3 regions of the Shewanella sp. 10N.286.52.E4 genome follow, and region 1 is predicted to be linked to each of the others. Evidence: predicted binding sites of a transcription regulator. Region 1 holds the regulator's gene; each other region holds the start of a gene.
What was found. Region 1 encodes LexA, which represses DNA repair genes until DNA is damaged. Its sites were predicted from a motif close to TACTGTATNNNNATACAGTA; they were not measured.
Positions count from the first base shown of each region.

Region 2: a site for LexA is predicted at 4,116-4,135, ahead of AB4153_RS17970 (DNA topoisomerase III). Genes of this name have one in related genera too.
Region 3: a site for LexA is predicted at 3,004-3,023, ahead of recN (DNA repair protein RecN). Genes of this name have one in related genera too.

Region 1 is NZ_JBFRJJ010000076.1:8,446-14,948, forward strand. Features, by position in the region: gene ctaD (cytochrome c oxidase subunit I) at 1-862, opposite strand, end outside; gene coxB (cytochrome c oxidase subunit II) at 872-2,440, opposite strand; gene AB4153_RS21350 (cell division inhibitor SulA) at 2,883-3,389, opposite strand; gene lexA (transcriptional repressor LexA) at 3,386-4,003, opposite strand; gene plsB (glycerol-3-phosphate 1-O-acyltransferase PlsB) at 4,422-6,503, shown strand, end outside.
Region 2 is NZ_JBFRJJ010000035.1:11,723-18,225, reverse strand. Features, by position in the region: gene AB4153_RS18000 (CvpA family protein) at 1-194, shown strand, start outside; gene purF (amidophosphoribosyltransferase) at 228-1,739, shown strand; partial or broken gene AB4153_RS17990 (hypothetical protein) at 1,832-2,029, opposite strand; gene AB4153_RS17985 (DUF2164 domain-containing protein) at 2,165-2,410, shown strand; gene AB4153_RS17980 (dienelactone hydrolase family protein) at 2,529-3,434, shown strand; gene AB4153_RS17975 (hypothetical protein) at 3,603-3,785, opposite strand; gene AB4153_RS17970 (DNA topoisomerase III) at 4,199-6,229, shown strand; gene AB4153_RS17965 (heparin lyase I family protein) at 6,313-6,503, shown strand, end outside.
Region 3 is NZ_JBFRJJ010000004.1:31,138-37,640, reverse strand. Features, by position in the region: gene thiL (thiamine-phosphate kinase) at 1-649, shown strand, start outside; gene AB4153_RS01600 (phosphatidylglycerophosphatase A) at 649-1,140, shown strand; gene recN (DNA repair protein RecN) at 1,293-2,951, opposite strand; gene AB4153_RS01590 (AEC family transporter) at 3,090-4,055, opposite strand; gene AB4153_RS01585 (YjaG family protein) at 4,401-5,012, opposite strand; gene barA (two-component sensor histidine kinase BarA) at 5,005-6,503, opposite strand, start outside.

The DNA of each region.
Region 1 (6,503 bases):
TTGGCACAATCGCCGAGATAATACCGAAGGATGGTAAAATCATAATGTAAACTTCAGGGTGACCGAAGAACCAGAAAATATGCTGGAACATCACCGGATCGCCACCACCTGCAGCATCGAAGAAGCTAGTACCGAAGTATTTATCGGTTAATACCATGGTGACAGCACCTGCGAGTACGGGCATCACCGCTATCAATAAGAATGCAGTAATCAACCAAGTCCATACAAACAATGGCAACTTCATCCATGTCATACCTGGTGCGCGCATATTCACAATAGTCACGACCACGTTAATCGCGCCCATAATGGAGCTTATGCCCATAATGTGTACTGAGAAGACGAATAATGCCGTGGTATCAGGGCTGTAGGTCGTTGATAGTGGTGCGTAGAAGGTCCAACCAAAGTTAGGCCCGCCGCCTTCCATAAATAACGAACTTAACAGAATGGCAAACGCGAATGGCAGAATCCAAAAACTCCAGTTATTCATCCGAGGTAGTGCCATATCTGGCGCACCAATCATCATTGGAATAAGCCAGTTAGCTAAGCCGGTAAAGGCAGGCATAACGGCACCAAATACCATGATCAGTCCGTGAACTGTGGTCATTTGGTTGAAAAAGTTTGGATCTACTAATTGCAATCCTGGCTGGAACAATTCGGCGCGGATAACCATCGCCATTGCACCGCCAGTGAGAAACATGATGAAACTAAACCATAAATATAATGAGCCAATGTCTTTATGGTTAGTGGTTAAAATCCAGCGCATGATGCCTTTCGGCGCGCCATGATGGTGATCATCATGGCCATGGTCATCGTGAGACTGACCATCATGAGCTTCGGTTGTATCTTGTGTAATAGTGCTCATTTTAATCCCTTACTTTCCATGACCATCAACGTCAGAAGCCTGTACAGCATCTCCAGAATCATTACCCCAAGCGTTTCGCTCATAGGTAATAACTGCTGCGAGTTGTTGCGGTGTGAGTAGAGAGCCAAATGCCTGCATTGCAGTACCAGCTTTGCCATTGACGACAACTTCAATATGACCGTCAACAGGCCCTGTAATCGCTGGGCTGCCGATTAATGAAGGGAAAGCACCAGGTAAACCTGTGCCAGCGGCTTGGTGACATGCGGCGCAATTGGTCATATAGACTTGCTCACCCATGGTCATCAGTTCTTCCATGGTTAAATCATCAAGTACGACTTCTGCTTTTGCTTCTTCTATCACTTCGGTAACAGCTTCAGTTGCAGCTTGTTCTACTTGCTCAGCGGTCGCTGGTAAGGTCACAGGCGTTGCACTGTCACTCGCAGGGTTGCTTTCAGTTGTTGAACCGCCGCCATTAATATCAGCTGCTTGTACAACATCACCTGAGTTATTACCCCAAGCATTTCGCTCGTAAGTTACAACAGCTGCGATTTCTGTAGCAGTAAGCTGTTTAGCAAATGCTTGCATTGCAGTGCCTGCTTTACCATTAACCACGATATCAACATGATGACTTACCGGGCCTTTAATCAGTGGACTACCAATCAGCGATGGGAATACACCAGGGAGACCAGCACCGTTTGGTTGGTGACATGCGGCGCAAACGCCCATATAGACTTGCTCACCTTGAGCCATTAACTCGTCATATGTGAGTGTTTGTGAAAGTGAAGCTTCAGCTGCAGCTTTGGCATCTACGGCTAGCTGCTTTTGGTCAAGCAGCCATTGCTCATAATCAGCTTCGGAAACTGCTTCAACCACGATTGGCATAAAGCCGTGATCTTTGCCGCACAACTCAGCACATTGGCCACGGTAGGTGCCGATTTTATCGATTTTTGTCCATGCTTCATTAATGAAACCAGGGTTAGCATCTTTTTTAACCGCAAATGCAGGTACCCACCATGAGTGAATAACATCATCACTGGTCATCAAGAATCGAACTTTACGATTAATAGGTAATACGAGAGGTTTATCGACTTCTAATAAGTAAGTTTCAGTCTTTTCCGCAGAGCCTTGGATTTGCTCTGCAGGCGTTGAGAGTAAACTAAAAAACTCGACATCTTCGTTGAAATAGCTGTAATGCCATTTCCACTGAGAGCCAGTCACTTTAATGGTTAAATCTGCATCGCTAGGATCTTCCATAGCAATCAGAGTTTTAGTGGCAGGAATTGCCATACCAATAAGGATGATAAATGGCACGATTGTCCATGCTATTTCAACCTTGGTACTGTCATGAAAATCAGCCGGCACTGCGCCTTTTGACTTTCTGTGGTAGATCATTGAGTAAATCATGATCCCAAAGACCACAACACCGATAGCACAACAGATATATAGAATAATCATGTGGAGGTCATAAACCTTGCCACTGATTTCTGTTACGCCTTGCGTCATGTTAAGCGGCATATCAGCCGCCGCAAGCGGTACTGCAAATAGCAGCACCATTAATCCATACAACAATCGCTTCACAAGACCACTCCTCTGCCAATTGCGATTTGCAATAACAACAAGGAAAAGTCACACAGTAATACTCTGCTCTATGCAAACTTCTCTATTCCCGAAAAAGTTTGATCACTTCAAAGTACACGGTGGCTGCGAGTATCAATACTCGATTATTCTATTGGTTTATGGTGGCCACACTTGTACCTAATACTGAACTTTTCAATTCTTAAATTGACGCTTTTTATTCAAGGCTTTCTATACCGCATGGTACCAGCACAATCTTTACAGCGTTTTGTAGCTTTTTATCATTTTATAAACTCAAGAGTGACAGCAAATTGTTACTCTCTTGTTAACTACATTACTTGGAGATTAAATATTGATCAAGATCACTTTATCATCTAATTTGCTGAAAAAAGGCGCAAAAAAAAGCCCTTCACATAAATGAAGGGCTTTTTAAAGAGAGATTTGTTTAGTGAAAAGCAGATAAATTTAAGCTTGTTGGTGTTACAGAAGTATTGGCGCCCATATGTTCATCATGTAAGTGAGTATTTACATCTTCAATGATGACACCTTGTGCTAATGCGCTTTTAGCAACCAATTGAATGCGTCGATTATCACGCGCATCTAGTGGTGTAGTCCAAGTAATAACGGCACTGGAAGTACCACTTGTTAGTGCTTTTTCCATCGCCCAAAGCGTTTCTACTTCATCTTTAGTGTGAACAAGTAAAACACGATCCATGCGAACGTTAGCGTTAGCCAATATTTGTTTATAGCCAATATGCGGAGGATTAATCAGTACAATCCAACGACCTTGCTGGCTTAAAATGGCCAAATGGCTGCACAACTGGGTTAACTCAGTTAAGCCTTGGTTGGCACTTTGCTTAGTTTCAATGCCTTGTTTAACTGGCGCAGTTGTTGATGTCATATCGACCCATAAGCCTGGATGACGTGGTGCATTACCTAATAATGTGTTCATAACCAACCTCCATTTCGGATAACGCCAACTGCAAGCCCTTCAATTGTCAGGCTCTGGCATGTTAAATCTACTTTAATCGGCGAATATTGTTCATTTTCTGCGTGCAGATAAACAACGTTGCCTTTCTTTTCAAAACGTTTAACTGTGACGTCATCATCTACGCGAGCGACGACCACTTGACCATTTTTAGCTTGCTGCATTTTGTGAACAGCTAATAGGTCACCTTCAATAATGCCAATGTCTTTCATACTGTCGCCACGAACTCGTAGTAAGAAATTAGCATTTGGTTTGAACATTTCAGGATCAACTTGGAAGTATTGTTCAACATGTTCCAGCGCAAGAATAGGTTCACCTGCTGCAACTTGTCCGATAAGAGGGAGGCCTTCTTCAACTTCCTCTTCTTCCTGAATCATGCGGATTCCGCGTGAAGTACCAGGAATAATTTCGATACAGCCTTTCTTCGCCAGCGCCTTTAAATGTTCTTCGGCAGCGTTAGCACTTTTAAAGCCTAATCTAGTGGCAATTTCTGCACGAGTCGGTGGCATACCTGTCTCAGCAATATTACATTTAATTAGTTCTAGAATTTCAGCTTGTCGTGGCGTTAAAGGTCTCATATTGATTCCTGTTTTTTTATACAGTGACTGTCATTATATACAGTATCTTTGGTCGCGCAAGTATTAACCAATGAAATTTATGCTATCTGCTGGTTTATTGTTGTTTTTATTATCTGACATTGTATTTTAGTTGCTGTAAATCATTATCTTAGTTGTTTTTGGTTATGTATGTTTTTTATTGGCACTAATTTTAATATTAGTACTTAACAGAGAGATTTTAGGTCGATACAGTATATTTATACAGTACTGTTGATGCATTTCGTCCAGCATAAATCAGCGTTGGAATTGCTTAATTATTTTCAGCTAATGGTCTTCATATTGCTGCTCAATTGTTAAATACAGATAAGCAGGTTAGTGAATCCCATCTAGATTCTGGTATCCTATGCGCAATAAATCGTTGTAGATAATGCGAATACTCATGCTAAAACCAGATTCTATCATTGCTAAATCGTTGCGTTGGATTCAGAAATTAATGGTACACAGTGTTGTTGTGCCTGAAGATCCGTTCGCTGACTTAAATCTAGATCCAGAAAAGCCAGTGGTCTATGTCATGAAGACAGAGTCGCTGAGTGACATTGCTGCTTTGCATGAAATGTCGGCTAAGTTTGGCTTACCAAGTCCTTATGAAAGACTGGATGTTGATGGTTTAAATACCCCAAGAATTGTCTGTGTTGAAGGACGAAAGCCGCTGTTTGGCAAGCGCCACAGTGGTGAGAAATTTGTCGCCAATTTCACCAAACTACTCGAATTACATCAAAAGAATAAAGAGTTAGATATTCAGTTGGTGCCTGTTAGTCTTTATTGGGGACGTATTCCTGGTAAGGAAGATGACACCATGACCGCTGCCGTGTTTGAGCGCGAAAACCCGACTTGGCTGCGTAAGTGGTTAATGATCCTGTTTTTAGGTCGCCATAACTTTATTCAATTCTCTAATGCAATGTCATTACGTTACATGGCTGATGAGCATGGTACGGATGTCAGTATTGCCCATAAACTCATCCGCGTTGCACGAGTCCATTTCAGACGTCAACGTAAAGTGATGACAGGACCGCAACTGCCAAATCGCCAGGCGATGTTCAATTCGTTACTAAAATCTGAATCTATTACTAAAGCGATTCAAGAAGAAGCGGCGAACAAAAAGATATCTGAAGAAAAAGCACGCGAAAAAGCCATTGAGTACCTCGATGAAATTGCCGCTGATTATTCTGATAACTTGATCCGCATTGCTGAGCGCTTTTTAACTTGGTTATGGAACAAGTTATACAGTGGTATCAGTATTAAAAGTGCCGAAAAAGTCAGAAAGCTACACCATGACGGCCATGAAATTGTCTATGTGCCATGTCATCGTAGCCATATGGATTACTTATTACTGTCTTACATCCTTTATTATCAAGGCATGGTACCACCGCACATTGCTGCCGGAATTAACTTGAACTTTTGGCCTGCGGGGCCAATGTTCCGTCGTGGTGGTGCGTTCTTTATTCGTCGTAGTTTTAACGGTAATAAATTATATACCGCCGTATTCAGAGAATATTTAGATCAATTATTCGCCAAAGGTTATTCAGTTGAGTACTTCACTGAAGGTGGCCGCTCACGTACAGGTCGTTTACTAGCGCCAAAAACGGGCATGCTAGCGATGACTGTGAACAGTGTTTTGCGTGGTATCGAGCGTCCTGTGACATTGGTGCCTGTGTATTTGGGTTACGATCACGTGATGGAAGTGTCGACTTACCATAAAGAGTTAAGCGGTAAGAAGAAGCAAAAAGAATCGGTGTGGCAGGTATTTGGTGCATTACGTAAATTAGGTAATTTTGGTCAAGGTTATGTCAATTTTGGCGAACCCATTAACGTACAACAATTCTTGAACCAACAAGCGCCAGACTGGCGTGAAGAAATTGCTCAAGATCCTGAGCAAAAACCGACTTGGTTAACGCCTGCGGTTAACACACTTGCCAATAAAGTGATGACCAATATCAACAGTGCTGCGGCGGCGAGTTCAGTCACGTTAACCAGTATGGTGCTGTTGGCTGCAGAGCAAAATGCGTTAGAGCGCAGTGAGCTTGAAAGCCAGTTAGGCTTATACCTGAAGTTATTGAAAGATGTGCCGTACACCGGCTATACCTCGGTTGCCGAAGGGACGCCAAGTGAGTTGATTGAGCAATGTTTATCGCTGAAAAAGTTTACTTCAACTAGTGATCAATTAGGTGAGATTATTGCGATTGAAGAGCATGCGGTGATTGCGATGAGTTATTATCGCAATAACATTATTCACTTGATGGCAGTGCCTTCATTAATTGCCAGTTGCTTAGTGCAATATGAAGAACATAATCGTGAAAATATTCATAAAATCGTCAATGACTTTTACCCATTACTTAAAGCTGAATTGTTTATGGGTATCGAGGATTTAACCGCATATGTCGATCATGTTTTAGACTTGTTTGTTGAGCAGCAATTGATTTCAGGTACTGACGAGTTTGAAGTCAATCAAGGTAATATTACC
Region 2 (6,503 bases), on a different contig from region 1:
TCTTAGGCTTGTGTTTCGGTGCGCTTCGCGGGGCATTAATTGTCAGCGCTATCTTATTTTTTCTGGATGCTTTTACTGGTTCGCCAAGTCAAGACTGGTGGAAAGAGTCAGAACTTGTACCCCAATTTGGTGTCGTTATTCAGTGGTTTTTTGACTACTTGGAAAACACATCTAGCTTTGTACCCAAAATATAAATATAAAACATCTTACAATGAGGAAGCTTACCCATGTGTGGTATCGTCGGAATAGTTGGTCAGTCATCGGTTAATCAAACCATTTATGATGCATTGACCGTGCTTCAGCACCGTGGTCAAGATGCAGCAGGTATTGTGACTGTTGACAAGAGTGCGTTTCGTTTACGTAAGGCAAATGGATTAGTTAAGGACGTTTTCGAAGTTAAACATATGCAGCGCCTGCAAGGTAAAGCAGGTATTGGACACGTTCGTTATCCAACTGCGGGCAGCTCAAGTGCTTCTGAAGCGCAGCCGTTTTATGTTAATTCACCGTTTGGTATTTCATTAGCCCATAACGGTAACTTAACCAATACAGTTGAGTTAGCTGAAAGCTTAGTGAAAAAACGTCGTCATGTTAACACCACCTCAGATTCTGAAGTGTTATTAAACCTACTTGCTGATGAGCTTCAAGAGACTCGTAGTTTAACCTTAAGTGCCGATGAAGTATTTGACGCTGTTGCTAAAGTGCACGCGCAAACTCGTGGTGCTTACGCCGTAGCTGCAATGATCATTGGTCAAGGCTTAGTGGCATTTCGTGACCCATTTGGCATTCGTCCGTTAGTGTTAGGTAAGCATGAAACACCAACGGGTACTGAATACATGGTGGCATCAGAAAGTGTTGCATTAGACGCTGTTGGCTTTGAAGTCATGCGTGATGTTGCACCGGGTGAAGCGATTTATATTTCATTAGATGGTCAGCTATTTACTCGCCAATGTGCAGTAGACCCAAGCTATGCACCGTGTATCTTCGAGTTCGTATATTTTGCTCGTCCAGATTCTGCGATGGATAAAATTTCAGTTTACGGCAGCCGCGTGAACATGGGCGCAAAACTAGGCGCTAAAATTCAAAAAGAATGGGAAGATCATGACATTGACGTGGTTATTCCAATTCCTGAAACCTCATGTGATATCGCATTAGAAATCGCACGTTGTATGGAGCTTCCTTACCGTCAAGGTTTCGTGAAAAACCGTTACATTGGCCGTACGTTCATCATGCCAGGTCAACAAGAGCGTAAGAAGTCAGTACGTCGTAAACTCAACGCCATTAATACTGAGTTTAAAGGTAAAAACGTATTGTTAGTCGATGACTCTATCGTACGTGGTACCACTTCAGAGCAGATTATTGAAATGGCACGTGAAGCTGGCGCGAAGAAAGTGTACTTTGCTTCAGCAGCACCTGAAATTCGTTTCCCTAACGTGTACGGTATTGATATGCCAACGACCAATGAGTTAATTGCTCACGGCCGTGATGCTGACGAGATTGCAAAAATCATCGGCGCTGATGGCATTATCTTCCAGGACTTAACTGACTTGGTCGATGCAGTAGGCATGGAAAACCCTGAAATCAAGCGTTTTGAAACATCAGTATTCGATGGTCAATACATCACAAACGATGTTGACCAAGCTTACTTAGACCACTTAACGCAGTTACGTAATGATGACGCGAAAGCGAATAGCAAAGACATCGGCACTAACTTAGAAATGCATAACGTCTGTCATCCTTAATTTGTTATGACAGTTTGTGTGTCAAAAGCCAGCGAAAGCTGGCTTTTTTGTTTTTGAATAATGTAAAAACAACAGACCCTTGATTGTAAATAATTAGGGCCTGTTGATCTTTCAAGGTTGTTTTTGCAGCGAGTTGTTGGCCATTTGTACAAGGCAGAGACTTTGTGGTGTAGTTATTCTACATAAAAAGTCGATAACGCAGTAAAAATGACCAACAAACGCTGCCCGAAGGGTTCGACTAAAAGCGTTTTACTCTTTGTTGGATGAATTTTGCTTAGATGACTAGGCATCAACTCATCCGCCTCGATTAAAACGCTTTTACTTCGAACAAAGTTTAACCAGCAAAGATCAACAGGCCCTAGGGCTAAGCATTTTAATTTGTTAATTTACGCTGATAATTAAGATATGTACGGAGAGCCAAGCAGATGTCTAAAATTGAGTTTACTGCAGAACAGCGTGAACTGATGGTGCAAAAAATTCAAACCTATTTTGAAGATGAACTAGACCAAGATTTAGGTCAGTTCGATGCCGAATTTTTATTGGATTTCTTTGCCAGTAATATTGGTGCGCACTTTTATAACCGTGGCTTACATGATGCACGAGCCATATTCGAAGCTCGTATCGAGACCATTGATGAAGATATATACGGTATTGAGAAAGATATAAAATAGCTTCTCAAGTAAATCAATCATTTACTATTTGTACGACAAACTATTTACATTGTGCTTTTCCTCCCCTAGGTTAGTCAAAGAAACTCAATCTTAAATGATTCAAAATGGAGGAAAGACAATGTCTCAGCCACTTCGAGATGATATCCCACAAGAAGCATTTGATTGGTACGATGAATATGCCCACGGTGGCATGGATCGTCGAACCTTCATGAAGAAACTAGGTACCTTAGTCGCAGTCGGTTATTCCATGACTGTACTCACCTCAGCTTTGCTGCCAAATTACGCACTGGCTGAGCAGGTGTCGTTTAATGATGCTGACATTAAGGCCACTTATGAAAAGTTTACATCTCCATTAGGTCATGGCGAAGGCCAAGGGTATTTAGTTGTTCCCACTAATGTTGATTCAAGCAAAGCTGCAGTTTCTTTACCTGTGGTGTTAGTCATACACGAAAACCGAGGCTTAAACCCTTACGTTAAAGATGTTGCACGCCGTTTAGCCAAAGCAGGCTTTATCGCCTTCGCCCCTGATGCACTTTATCCTCTGGGTGGATACCCAGGTAATGATGATGAAGGCCGAGCGATGCAAAAATCTATGGATCGCGATAAAATCCAACAAGATTTTGTCGCTGCAGCAAAGTTTTTAAAATCTCATGAAAACAGTAATGGAAAACTCGGCGCTGTAGGTTTTTGTTTTGGTGGCTATATCGTCAATTATCTTGCTGCAGTCGAATCTGATTTGCTTACCGCAGGCGTGCCTTTTTATGGAACACCCGCTAAGAAAGAACTCCGAGAAAATATTAAAGCCTCATTGATGGTACAACTTGGTGAAGAAGATGAACGGGTTAATAAATCTTGGCCAGATTATGAAGCTGACTTAAAGCGGTTAAATGTGCCATACCAAATGCACATGTATAAGAATGCCAAGCATGGATTTCATAATGACTCTACATCACGCTTTGATGAAGCGAATGCAAAGCTTGCTTGGGACAGAACCATTGCATTTTTTAATCAAGAATTGGCTTAAGTCGCACTTGATGGCTCACTGAAATGTGGTGATGACAAGACATAAAAAAGCAGTGCAAGCACTGCTTTTTTTTATGCCATTGACTTAAGTGTTAACGCAAAGGCGTAAGTCTTTTAATCCTGATAGATGTAATGCGTGTTAATACACCCTTTAAGCTATCACCGACATTTAAAATACGCAGGTGAGCATATCCACAAGCTCAGTTTCAGTTGTTGGCATTTTAGCGAGCTCAATCATTTCAGGCGAACCGCCATTTAGCATATAAGCACTGGTTGTTAAGTGGTCATGGTGAAACCATTTACCGTTAACACAAACGTCGGTATAGCACTTCTCACATTGCTTCAATTCCATAACGGGCTCCTGACCTCATTTTCTGCGTTAACTAAAACTATCTCAAGAATTTGTTCGCAATCATGATCTGGATCAACTTTATTCCAGCTTTAATCAAGCAGGGGAAGATGATTTGATTGTTTAAAGAGGCTAAATAAGTCAATTGTATGGCTATTGGAGCTAATTTATATTGTTTATAAATCGATTATGAAAATTTACTACAATAATTGGCACGCGTTAGCGCGAGAGTTAGTCAGATTTGCTTTATAAATGTTATCTGGTGTTCGACACGAGTTATTTATATTCATTTATTGTTTTTGATAAATTATTTCTTGAATGACTATTAAAATGCACTGTAATTATATACAGTAAACTAATTCTGATGAAAAAGCCTGCTTAAAAGTGCTTTAACGATTTTTGATGGTTTGAACTAAATGATCCTTTATATTGCCGAAAAACCTAGCTTAGGTCGTGCCATAGCCGATGTATTACCTAAGCCTCACAAAAAAGGTGATGGTTACATCATGACAGCCAATGGTGATTGCGTGTCTTGGTGCGTGGGACATTTATTAGAACAAGCAGAACCCGACGCTTATGATCCCGCTTATAAGTCGTGGCAATTAGCTCACTTGCCAATTGTGCCACAGCAATGGAAGTTAAAACCTAAATCAAAAACACGCTCTCAGCTAAGCACATTAAAAAAACTGATAAAACAGGCATCAAGTCTGGTTAACGCAGGCGATCCTGATAGAGAAGGGCAATTACTGGTTGATGAAGTGATATCCCATTCTGGTATTAAAGCCGATAAAATTAGCCAAACTCAGCGGCTACTCATCAGCGATTTAAACCCTTCTGCAGTGAAAAGAGCATTAAACCAAATGCGCAGCAATAAAGAGTTTGTTCCGCTTTCAACTTCAGCACTGGCGCGTAGTCGTGCTGATTGGTTATACGGCATGAATATGACTCGTGCATATACCATTCAAGGTAGAAAGGTCGGTTATCAAGGGGTTTTGTCGGTCGGTCGGGTACAGACGCCAGTGCTTGGTTTAGTTGTTAGACGTGACGAAGAAATTGCTCATTTTGTGCCAAAACCGTTTTACGATGTGTTAGCTCATCTTATCACTCAAGAAAATCAAACCTTTACGGCTAAATGGAAACCCAGTGAAGCCTGTCAGCCCTACATGGATGAAGAAGGGCGAGTGCTGGCTAAAGGGCTTGCTGAAAATGTGGTTGGCCGTATCACTAATCAACCTGCAGAAGTCACAAAACTGGAAGCTAAGAGTAAACGTCAAAACCCACCATTACCTTACAGTTTATCTGCGTTGCAAATCGACGCTGCAAAGCGTTTTGGGATGAGCGCCAAGGACGTGTTGGATACGTGCCAAAGCTTGTATGAACGCCATAAACTGATTACTTACCCACGTTCTGATAGCCGTTATTTGCCGGTTGAGCAACATGGTTTAGCGCCGCAAGTTATTAATGCAATATCCAAAAATGATCCGTCACTAACTGCAAAAGCGGATTCACCAAATAGCAAACTTAAATCCAAAGCGTGGGATGACAAAAAAGTCGATGCTCATCACGCGATTGTACCAACAGAAAAAGTGACTAATTTGGCCAATTTATCCAGTAAAGAAGCCAAGTTATATTCACATATTGCCAGGCAATATTTAGCCCAGTTCTATAAGGCTTACTTATACGATGAAACTCAGGTAGAAGTGACTATTGCAGGTGGCTTGTTTACCACCAAAGCCAAGCAAGAAACCTCGTTAGGTTGGAAACAGCTGTTTGCTGCAAGCGATACGACTAAAAAGGATGATGACGAACTGGCGACCTTACCAGCACTCACTCAGGGTCAGTTGTTACATTGCACTCAGGGTGAGCTTCTTGAAAAGGTGACTCAACCGCCTAAACATTTCACTGATGCGACGTTATTGGGTGCGATGACGGGTATCAACCGCTTTGTGACCAACAAAGACGTTAAAAAAATCCTTAAAGATACCGATGGCTTAGGCACAGAGGCCACCCGTGCGGGGATTATTGAGTTACTGTTTAAACGCGGTTATTTGCAGCGCCAAGGCAAATCGATTGTAGCAACTCCTGTGGGTATTGGTCTGGTCAACTCATTACCAGAGTCAGCCACAACACCGGATATGACCGCATTATGGGAAAGTAGCCTGGATGCCATTAGTCAAAAGCAATTACGCTATGATGCATTTATGTCTCCTTTGCTAAACCAGTTGAATGACTTGATTACTCAAGCAGCGAATCAATTACCTAGTGCTCTGTCAGGTGTCACTGGCCCTGGTTATAAAAAGCGTCGCAGCAGTAGTTCAAGAGGCAGTAGTTCAAAAGGCAGTAGTACAAAAAGCAGTGGTTATAAAAGAAAAGCGTCTTCTTCCTCTTCTGGCAATAAAACGATAAAAAATACCACTAAGCGAGTATCGAAAAAAACCGCTAATTAGCTTAAATTAACTTATTAAATCGGAAGTATGTGCTTAGTTAAATTATTACTCCTGAGCTTAAATGAAATTTATGGATGAGTTACATGCAGCAAGGCGTTCACTTTTTTATTAAATCAACTTTAGTCATCTTAAGTGTATTGATGAGTAACATTTGTTGGTCGGCTGGGGGGTGGCAAGAAACATTTGCTGAATTGAATCTAGATAATTGGTCATACGTGCTTCACCCACAAGGCATCAATATTCTTCCTAAGCCTGCAGGGTTAAATCTGATTAA
Region 3 (6,503 bases), on a different contig from region 1:
GGGCTTATTTGAAGCTGCAGAATATTATAGCGTCAGCTTAATTGGTGGAGATACCACTCGTGGCCCTCGATGTATTAACATCACTATTCACGGTCAAGTACCTACCGGTAAAGCATTAACCCGTAGTGGCGCAAAAATCGGTGATTGGATTTATGTGACAGGCACGTTAGGCGATTCAGCCTTAGGTTTAGATGTATTGCTGGGCAACAAAGAAGTTGATCTGCAATATAAAGAATTTTTGATAAACCGACATTATCATCCAACGCCTAGAATTATTGCCGGTCAAGCTCTGCGTTCATTGGCTACCAGTGCCATTGATTTATCTGATGGATTAAATTCAGATATAAAGCATGTTTTAAAAGCCTCCAATGTCGGTGCGATTATTGATGTCAATGAATTGCCTTTATCCAAATCACTTATTGAGTCTGTAGGTAAACATGAAGCAATTAATTACGCACTCACAGGCGGTGAAGATTATGAGCTATTATTTACAGTACCAGAAGCCCAGCGAGGCGCATTAGATACAGCCTTACTCCACGCCGGGGTTAAGTTTGTCAAAATAGGCCAAATTTGTGCCGGTGATAAATTACGACTTGTATCTGATGGACAACCTTTTGAGTTAGACGCGAAAAACTTTGAGCATTTTTAATGAAATTTTTATCTACTGATCCGGCAGTATTAAAGCTGTCTTTAAAAAATCCAGTACACTTCTTAGCGCTGGGTTTTGGTAGTGGTCTTGCTGCGAAAGCACCGGGTACATTTGGCACCCTTGCCGCTGTGCCATTGGTTTATTTAATGAGCCACTTAAGTCTGACAGCTTTTATTATTATAACTCTCGTCAGCACGCTGGTGGGCTTTTATATTTGTGATAAAGCTGCAAAAGATATGGGCGTACATGATCATGGCGCCATTGTTTGGGATGAAGTTGCAGGCTTAATGATTACCATGATAGCTGCGCCTGCTGGGCTTATATGGCTTGTCATCGGTTTTGCATTGTTTCGTTTTTTCGATATCCTTAAACCTTGGCCTATCCGTTGGTTAGACGCAAAAGTTCATGGCGGATTTGGGATTATGATTGATGATGTCTTAGCTGGTATCTTTGCTCTAGTTTGTTTGCAGGCGATTTATTATTTCGTATAGAGCCATCTAAACAGCTATTGAAAGCAACGTTACTTTCAGTAAATTAAAATTTCGTTTCAATAAGTAAAACTAGAAAAGCCCACATGAAGTGGGCTTTTTTGTTTGATAAATAAGTGCCGATTGCGGCTTGTTATCGAGCAAGATTGGCTTAATCAGTGTAAAAGCTCTCGCGCATTTGCGAGTGCATTTTCAGTGATAACATCACCCGCCAGTAACCTTGCTAACTCACTGATGCGCTGCTCTTTATCAAGCGGTTTCATTTGAGTCTCAGTGCCACCACTTTTGGTAAACTTGTTCACTAACATATGTTGATGACCATTACCGGCAACTTGCGGTAAATGAGTCACACAGATAACTTGGGTCGATTCCCCCAAACTACGAAGCATTCGACCGACAACCGCTGCTGTCGGGCCAGAAATACCCACATCAACTTCATCGAATATTAATGTTGGGGTTGAAACTTTTCTAGCCGTGATGACCTGAATACCTAAGCCTATTCGAGATAACTCACCACCTGATGCCACTTTAGCAATAGGTTGTAAGGGCTGGCCTGGGTTGGTGGTTACTTGAAATTCTATTTGATCGCTGCCCATTAATGACTGTGACTCAGGATTAAAGTTAACCGCAATATTGAACTTGCCTTTAGGCATATTTAGCTCGTGTATTGACTGAGTTACCAGTTTATTGAGCTCTTTGGCATAACGTTGGCGGCTTTGGCTGAGTTTCTGTGCGTTTTTAATATAAGCGAGTTTACTGTCATCTAATTGTTGCTGAATCTCATCTAGACGGCTTGCATCGCTACTGAGCTCTGATAGTTCAGCTTTTAACTGCCCGTGGTGCTCAGCTAGATATTCGGTCTGCACATGATGCTTGCGAGCCAGTTGCATTGCTTTAGATATTCGCTGCTCAAGAAAGGCAAAATGTTCAGGGTCTAACTCAATTCTACTGAGATAATCCTGCACTTCACTAGTGCTTTCTTGGACTTGTATCAAAGCTTCATTGAGCATTTCTGCAATGTTTTTAAGTGTAGGGTCAAAGCTCTGTAAGCTGTCAGCGACTGTCACAGCGCGGTTAAGCAAAGATTCAATATTATGTTCGTCATCTTCACTGAGCAATTGGAGTGCGCTTTGACAACTTTCAATTAAGTCGGTGCCGTTTGCTAAGCGTTTATGTTCTTGCTCTATTTGTTCAAACTCGCCAGGTATTAAAGCAAACTCATCTAATTCTTCAACTTGATATTGCACCAGTTGTTTTCGAGCAATACGCTCTTGTTGATTCTGTTGTAATTGTTTGAGTTCATTTTCAACATTTTTACAGCGCTGATAACTTTTAGTCACGCTATCAAGCAATAACTTATGATTGGCGTAGCTATCGAGCAGTGTGAGTTGATGTTCACTTTTTAGCATTGCGTGGTGTGCATGTTGCCCATGGATCCCAACAAATAATTGCCCAAGTGTTTTTAACTGCGAAAGTGGTACAGGGTTACCATTAATGTAAGCGCGAGAACGCCCATCGGCACTGATGGTTCGACGTAATATACATTCATCTTCGACATCAAGATCGTTATCTTCAAGCCAGCGTTTGGCAAATGGCACATCATCTATTGTAAAGCGTGCGCTCACTTCAGCTTTGTTGGCACCTGGTCTCACTGTATTGGCATCAGCGCGATTACCTAAACATAAACCTAAGGCGTCTATTGCAATCGATTTACCCGCACCTGTTTCACCTGTAATGCTGGTCATGCCGGCTTTAAAGTCGAGTTCAAGAAAACGTACAATCGCGAAATTATTAATGCTTAATTGGCAAAGCATAATCAATCCTTGTGTGAATAATCATCAAACCACTGTATTTATAAACAGTTTACACTGTTTTTTTATACAGTAAAGTACTGGTTGTTGATTTTTGTTATAAGGATTTTAATCTCCATGTAAACAATAATATAAGCTGGCTCAGTTTATGTTGTGGAGTAACTTCTCAATAATAGGCAGTGTAATAAATGTGGCGATAGTACTGATTAAAATGCATTTAGCACTGGCTAAACCATAGGTTTGATAGCGTTGGGCAAGTAAGTAAACACTCGCTGCAGTAGGAAGCGCCGCCAAAATAACGCCCATGATAAGCAACTCAGTATCAACATTAAAATACCGTAACAAGGCGTATGCGATAATGGGCTGAAATACCAGCTTTAACATATTTAGCACGGTCATTTCGATAGCAATGTGGTGTCTAGTTTCTGAAGGCTCTTCGCCGCCATGCATGGCTTTGGCTAACACCATACCGATTGCAAACAGCGCACACGGGCTAGATGTATTACCGATAAGTCGCATCATCACGCTTAGACTATCAGGTATGGGAAGCTTAACAGCGGAGGCTGCAACCCCCAGGGCGCAACCAATAACAATTGGGTTACTGCTGAGCGCATTGAGCATGATAATAATGGGATGACGTTTTTGCTGCTTATTAATGGCCAGCTCCATGCTTACCATCACAAAGGCAAACATGACAATTGATAATAAACTGGCAATCGCAGCTAATGTAATTGCATGGTTGTTTCCTGGATAGATCATCATCATCAGAGGAATACCGATAAAGGCTGTGTTACCAAAACTGGTATTAAGCCCCCTGATAGCAGCTAATGCAGGTTGCTTCTTATCAGCTGATAACGAGATGACAGCAGTGACAAAATAGGTAACGAGCATTGTAATGCCAAATGATGCAATAAACCCCCATTGCAAAATTTCATCAATGTCTGTTTCGGCTAAGGCAATAAACAGTATTGAAGGGAAGGCAACATAGTAAACATATTCATTAAGGGTAAAGTCAGTATCATGTGGCAAGACTTTAAGCTTTTGTATAATAAAGCCTAAAAGCATGATTCCGAAAACGGCAATAAGAGGGGTAAGAATACTGGGCATCCCTCAATCCTTGTTAATGAGTAAAGTGATAATGATAGGCGCTAGTCGTGAGTGTTTTGCGATTCAAGCATAAAATACTCAATCATAATGTTGTAAATATTAAGGTGAAACTAATCGAGCGCAACCTTCAATAGCTTGTAGGTAATACAAGAAGTTTTGGCTGTAAGTTGAATGAGTCATAGCCTTTAATTTCGATTCTATTAAATGAGTCTACTTGAAATAACGTAAAAGAAAATGCGATTAAGGTCTTACTTTAGATGATAAAAACCTTCAAAGAAGTAAAGGGAGTGTTGCTGGCATCACTCCCACTATTAACTCTGATTAAACAGCGTCACTTTTAGCTATTTACTGAGCGCTAATGCCAATATTTGATACACCAGCATCGACAATTTCTTTGCGTAACTCTTTAATAAATTCAGCAGATATTTTTGGATTAGCTTCAACAATATCCAACAACATCCCTTGAAGCTCTTTCTCTTCTTTCATAACAGGATGATTGAAAACAAACTCTTCGACTACTTCTTCGTTTAGCTCGTCTTGAAGTTCTTCAACACTGATTGCTTCGATATAATTGGCTACAGTGCTTGAAGACAGCTTACTGATGTTAGTAATATCTTCTTCTATTTTACCTTGAATGCCGCCTAGAAGCGTTGTTAATGCCACTGCTGCGTCCATTGCTGGATAGACACCATATGCTTCAAAGTCACTTGGCTCAGGCGTGTTGTCTTCAAGACGTTGTAAATGGATATCGTAGTTAAATTTAAGTTTTTTATCGTACTGAGATTGCCAAAGCAAATCTAATACAGTGCTGAGCATTTTTGGCTCGCCAAACTCACATACTTCAGAAAAAAGTTGGTAGTTTGGCAGCATACGCTGACAAAGTGCGGTCGCAAATAATTGCTTTTGAGGTAAAGATAACGCTTTTAAACGTTTAAAAAAGCCGGGTTGATTACTCATTGGGAACATCCGCTGATAACTGTGATATCACTTGATTTGCTGCTGATTCTACCTTAGTTAGCTCGTCAAGTAACTCTAGTATTTCCGGTTCTAGATCATCAAGGCTGATTTTTTTCTTCAGTGATGATTCTATCTCTTGGCAAAGCTTTTGGGTATTGGGCACGCCGCAGTAACAACTGGCGCCATGTAACTTGTGTACCGTTTGTATCATGAGTTGATGATCCGCATTTTTGATGGCGGTTTCGATGTCTATGATAGTGCTAGGTAATGAGTCCACAAGCATTTGCAGCATTTCAATTGCCAAGTCTGGTTTTTGATTGGTTTGAGCTAAGCATAGTTCCCAATTCAAGGTGTGCATATCAAAGTGGGTAAACTTAGGTTTATTGATCCAGCGATTAATCACGCCCTTTAGCGCTGCTTCATCAATCGGTTTTGGCAAATAACCATCCATACCACTACCTAAAATCAATTCTCGTTCTTCCGCAATGGCGTGAGCTGTGACCGCAATAATTGGCGTATTTCTATTTTGTGACTCTTGGCGAATATATTTGGTTGCAGTAATGCCATCGGTGCCAGGCATTTGAATGTCCATAAAGATGACATCAAAGGATTGTTGTTTAGCGTATTTGACCGCATCATCACCGTTATTGACAGAAATGACATTAACGACAATTTCTTTTAGCAATGTGTCGATGAGTTTTAGGTTGGCAATGTTGTCATCAACAGCGAGCACGCTTAAATTCTTGCGCTCGAAAACAACCTCTTGGCTAACTTCTGTTAATAATGCCGTTTGGGTTGGCGGATGGATAAGCTGATTGGCTAAATCATAGTCACTGATTGGCATGCTCATCAAAATATCAGTATTAGGGCGTAATGCCTGATTGAGTATTTCTTGTTGTTCTATGCAGTCATGGAGCAAAACTAAGCAAGCCGTTTTTTCTCTCGCAATTTTTAAGAACTCGAGTAATTGTTCGTTATCATTAAAGCCATGACAACTAATCAAAATATAGTCGTAGTGAATTTTGCTTGACGAAAGTGTTGACGCTAAATGGTTAACTTGACCTACAGAAGTTAAATGTAAGCCCCATGCCTCAAAGCGACGGTTGAACGTATCTCGGGTCAATTCACGAGCTTCAAACAATAATAGCGTTTTATCACGAAGGGAGTCTAAATGAAGTACTTCTCCAATATGGAATTGGCTAAGTTCTAGCGGCAGCATAAACCAGAACGTGGACCCTTTGTTCGGCGTGGATGTAAACCCAATTTGACCGCCCATTTGGTTTATTAAGCGCTTGGTAATGACGAGCCCAAGCCCAGTTCCGCCAAAGCGTCGCGAGATTGAAGAGTCAGCTTGACCAAATGCCTGGAATAAATATTCTTGCTGGCTTTCATCAATACCGATGCCGGTATCTATGATTTCACAACGCAAGGTAATGTTTTCATCTTTTTGGCCAACAAGATGAATCTTTAATACCACACTACCTTGGTCGG